Regions from separate parts of the Alkalihalobacterium sp. APHAB7 genome, predicted to be linked through region 2. Evidence: predicted binding sites of a transcription regulator. Region 2 holds the regulator's gene; the other holds the start of a gene.
What was found. The regulator LexA, encoded in region 2, represses DNA repair genes until DNA is damaged. The targets are predictions, from matches to a motif close to CGAACATATGTTCG.
Positions count from the first base shown of each region.

Region 1 (2,416 bases), on a different contig from region 2:
AGTAGGTGCTACTTTCACTGAAATGGTAAGAGACTTGGGACGTGCAGCAGGTCGACCGTTTGAACGTACACGTAACTAGTTGTATTTAGATTATTAAGTTGAGCAGGAGATCAATTCTCCTGTTCAATATACATAACTACTTCTGTGTACTAGCATGTTCAGTAATGGTAAATTTATACCTTAACTTCATAAAAGCTTAAACAATTGGAATGGATTTCATCACTTTACGGATAAAAGCATTTATTCATGGCTAGAATAATCATGAATAAATGCTTTTATTTTTTATATGGTGGTGATTATATGAAGGGCGGTCAAATCATTAAGAAAATATCAAAAAAATATATGGTTGTAGCTGTCCTATTTTCTTTAAGTTTTGTCCTGCTTTTAGGTTTTCAAACAGGAAGCGTAAAGACCATTCAACCTCATGCTTCTAAGTCAGCAGTTCCAGTAATGAAAATGGTTGAAAATGAAGACTCAGGGCCCAAAAAGGTACAGGTCAAATTACAACGTGTATATTTAGATGGTGAAATAAGTGAAGAAGTAGTAGAAGAAACCATTTGGTCTATGGAAGATTTTTGGGCATTTTATGATCAATGGTTACTGGTGGATCAAAATGAAGAAGAAATTCTTTTTAAACAGGAGATAGATGATATATCACCGTTATTAAAAATTAATGGATATTTTGGTATTTCAGAAGATGGAGTTTTAAATATTTATGAAGGAAAACCAGATGATCAAAAAATCATCCAGTCGTTCTTCCAAATAAATACGAAAAAATTAAAGAGTCATCACGAAAGTGAATTAAAAAATGGAATTCCGGTAATGTCACGTGAAAATTATCAGGAAGTTTTAAAAATATTAGAGAAATATGCAATAACAGAAATGTAAAGAGACGTGATAACTTCACGTCTTTTTTATGTTTAATGTTGTTACTTGTGTTAAAGGATTCGAGAAAGCGTGAACGAAAAGCACATAATGATGAGCAGTAAAGGAAAAAACTAGGAGAATGCAGTAACCAAAAGCAGAGAATAGTGTGCGCTAAAGGGAAAAATACGAGTAAATCAAGAATCTCCTTCAACAGAACATTACACTTAGCCTTAGGGGCGAAGGTTGTGTTTACACTATATGAAAAAGGTTGATTATGATAAGATAGAAATACATGTTCGTTTTTTTACATAAGATTAGAATATGCTGAACTTAGTAATTAATGTTTAACAAAGATGGCAGTAAAAGGGAGAGAGTCGGTTGTTTGATTATATTCAAGGAAAAGTAGACCATATAGATGTTCAATATATCGTAATTGAAACTCACGGGATAGGATATCAAATTCATTGTCCTAACCCTTATATATTCCAAAAAGAATTAGATGAAGACTGTAAAATTTATACATACCAACATGTCAGAGAAGATTTAATCCGCCTTTACGGTTTTCAAACAAGGAAAGAGCGACACTTATTTGAAAAGCTATTAAATGTCTCTGGAATTGGACCAAAAGGTGCTTTAGCTATTCTTGCTTCGGGCCAACCCGAACAGCTGGTTAATGCAATTGAAGAGGAAGATGAAAAGTTTCTCGTGAAATTTCCTGGTGTTGGTAAAAAGACGGCAAGGCAAATCATTTTAGATTTAAAAGGTAAATTAGATGAATTTGCATCAAATCTTTTTCAACAAGATGTATCGGAAGCATTTAGTAAGCCTAAGAACAATATTGCGTCAAAGGAGCTAGAAGAAGCTGTTGAGGCGTTAAAAGCATTAGGCTACGTGGATCGTGAAATTAATAAGATTGTTCCACAGCTGGAAAAAGAACAGACGACAACGGATCAATACATAAAAAAAGCACTACAACTCATGCTGAAGCTATAATAACAATCGGACAGGAGGAAAAACTGTGGAAGAACGTATAATTTCTGCACAATCGCAGATCGAAGAAGACATGATTGAGGGCAGTCTCCGTCCGCAACAATTCTCTCAGTACATTGGGCAGGAGAAGGTTAAAGAGAACCTTAAGATCTTTATTGAAGCGGCAAAAATGCGTCAAGAATGCTTAGATCATGTCCTCTTATATGGCCCGCCAGGACTTGGTAAAACAACCTTGTCTGCTATTATTGCGAATGAAATGGGAGTTCAGATGAGAACGACTTCCGGTCCAGCTATAGAAAGACCAGGTGATTTAGCGGCCGTATTAACAGCTTTAGAACCTGGGGATGTCTTGTTTATCGATGAAATTCACCGGTTAAACAGGGTGGTTGAAGAAGTGTTATATCCTGCGATGGAAGACTTTTGTATTGATATTGTTATCGGTAAAGGACCAACAGCTAGATCAGTACGTTTAGACTTACCACCATTTACACTTGTTGGTGCAACGACAAGAGCAGGGTTATTGTCAGCACCATTGAGAGATCGTTTTGGCGTTTTATCA
Region 1 covers NZ_JBLWFS010000002.1:243,419-245,834, reverse strand. The annotation lists gene ACNSTQ_RS03580 (YhcN/YlaJ family sporulation lipoprotein) at 1-79, shown strand, start outside; gene ACNSTQ_RS03575 (BofC C-terminal domain-containing protein) at 301-888, shown strand; gene ruvA (Holliday junction branch migration protein RuvA) at 1,246-1,860, shown strand; gene ruvB (Holliday junction branch migration DNA helicase RuvB) at 1,931-2,416, shown strand, end outside.
Region 1: a site for LexA is predicted at 1,153-1,166, ahead of ruvA (Holliday junction branch migration protein RuvA). Genes of this name have one in related genera too.

Region 2 (2,416 bases):
TGATACTTGGGTAATCTTCCCTTGGACTTCAGAAAAAGGTAAAGTAGCACGTTTAATTTGTGATGTTTATCAACCAGGTAAGCCAGGTGAGGCACCAACTCCATTTGCAGGAGACCCTCGTGGTATTTTAAAACGTGTATTAAAAGAAGCAGAAGAGTTAGGTTATACATCATTTAACATCGGACCTGAACCAGAGTTCTTCCTTTTCAAAAATGATGAAAAAGGTGAGCCAACATTAGAATTAAATGATAAAGGTGGATATTTCGATTTAGCTCCTACAGACTTAGGAGAGAATTGCCGTCGCGATATCGTACTTGAGTTAGAAGAAATGGGCTTTGAAATTGAAGCATCTCACCATGAAGTAGCTCCAGGACAACACGAAATTGATTTCAAATATGCTGATGCAATTAAAGCGTGTGATGATATCCAAACATTTAAGCTTGTTGTAAAAACAATTGCTCGTAAGCATGGGTTACATGCGACGTTTATGCCAAAACCATTATTTGGTGTGAACGGATCAGGTATGCATTGTAACATGTCTTTATTTACTGCTGAAGGAAATGCTTTCTACGACGAGTCGACAGATTCTCAATTAAGTGAAACAGCTATGCAATTCCTAGCAGGTATATTAGATCATGCTGAAGGATTTACGGCTATTACAAATCCGCTTGTAAACTCATATAAGCGTTTAGTTCCAGGTTACGAAGCACCAGTATATGTTGCATGGTCAATGCGCAACCGTAGTCCATTAATCCGTATTCCAAACTCTCGTGGTTTAAGTACTCGTGTAGAAGTTCGTTCTCCAGACCCGGCGGCGAACCCTTACTTAGCAATGGCTGTTATGCTGGCTGCTGGACTTGATGGAATCAAGCGTAAGCTTACTCCACCAAAAGCAACTGACCGTAACATCTACATCATGAGTAAAGAAGAGCGTGAGGAAGAAGGAATTAAAGATCTTCCAGCCACTTTAAAAGAAGCAATGGATAAATTAGCTCAAGATGAAGTGTTAATCAAAGCTTTAGGTGAGCATGCGGTTGAGCACTTTATTGAAGCTAAAGAAATCGAGTGGGATATGTTCCGCACACAAGTTCACCCTTGGGAGCGCGAACAGTACCTATCATCATATTAAAACTTTCAACCCTTGGAGCTATATGCCTCAAGGGTTTTTTACCTTTGTAGAAAAGTTGCCGAAAAATTACCAACAAAAAAATAAAAATAAAGAAAAAATTTATTATTTGGTTTTATAAGAAAGTCATCATTGACACCAATGTAGAATTAATTTACCAAGTATGTACATATAAATATATAGAGCACAAAAAAATACCCCAGCATATGGGGGTACTTTTTAATGGATGGTTCGAAATACACCAATTACTTTTCCAAGGATCGTACAGTTTTTAAGAATAATCGGCTCCATCGTAGAATTTTCAGGTTGAAGACGTATATAGTCTTTTTCACGGAAGAAACGCTTAACTGTCGCTTCATCTTCTTCAGTCATAGCGACTATAATGTCACCATTGTTTGCTGTTTGCTGTTGACGAACGATAACCATATCCCCATCAAAAATCCCTGCTTCTATCATACTATCTCCATCAATGATAAGAACATAGACAGAATCGTTTGAGACTAATCGCTCAGGTAAAGGAATATATTCTTCCACGTTTTCGATCGCTGTAATAGGTTGTCCAGCTGTAACTTTTCCGATGACAGGGACAAAAGAGGTTCTTGTATCTATTCCCGGCTCAGCTTCAACTTGATCTTGGTCAATAACTTCAATTGCTCTTGGTTTTGTAGGGTCACGGCGAATAAGTCCTTTTTTTTCGAGGCGAGACAGATGACCGTGTACAGTAGAACTTGACGCTAGTCCTACAGCTTCGCCAATCTCTCGGACTGAAGGTGGATAACCTTTTTTTCGAACTTCAGTTTTGATATAATCTAAGATTTCTTGTTGTCTTTTTGACACTTTTGTCATCACTGACACCTCATTTATCCAATTAATCTTAAATAAAGTATATCATGTCAAAAAAAAGGATGCAAACATAAGTTCTAATTTTCTGTTGACACGAATAGGTGTTCTCATTTACAATAATAGACAAGAACATACATTCTTATGAGGTGATTTTGATGAAACTAGTAAATTTAAGTCGACAAGAGATATCTCTAGTAATCATATTTGTACTGTCTATCGTATTTTTTGCATTTATGTCAGTAGCTGGTGCTGAAAAACAAGGGTTAGCAGAGCCGGTTGAAGTAGTTGTTAAAGAGGGAGATACATTATGGGGGTTTGCTACTAGGTATGACCATCCATTTTCAATAGATGAGTTTATACAATGGGTGATCCAAATGAATGAGATGCAAGAGTCTAATTTAATTGCAGGACAAACATTAGTTATTCCAGTAGAAACAAACAGTAGGT
Region 2 covers NZ_JBLWFS010000003.1:287,876-290,291, forward strand. The annotation lists gene glnA (type I glutamate--ammonia ligase) at 1-1,129, shown strand, start outside; gene lexA (transcriptional repressor LexA) at 1,346-1,972, opposite strand; gene ACNSTQ_RS05470 (LysM peptidoglycan-binding domain-containing protein) at 2,125-2,416, shown strand, end outside.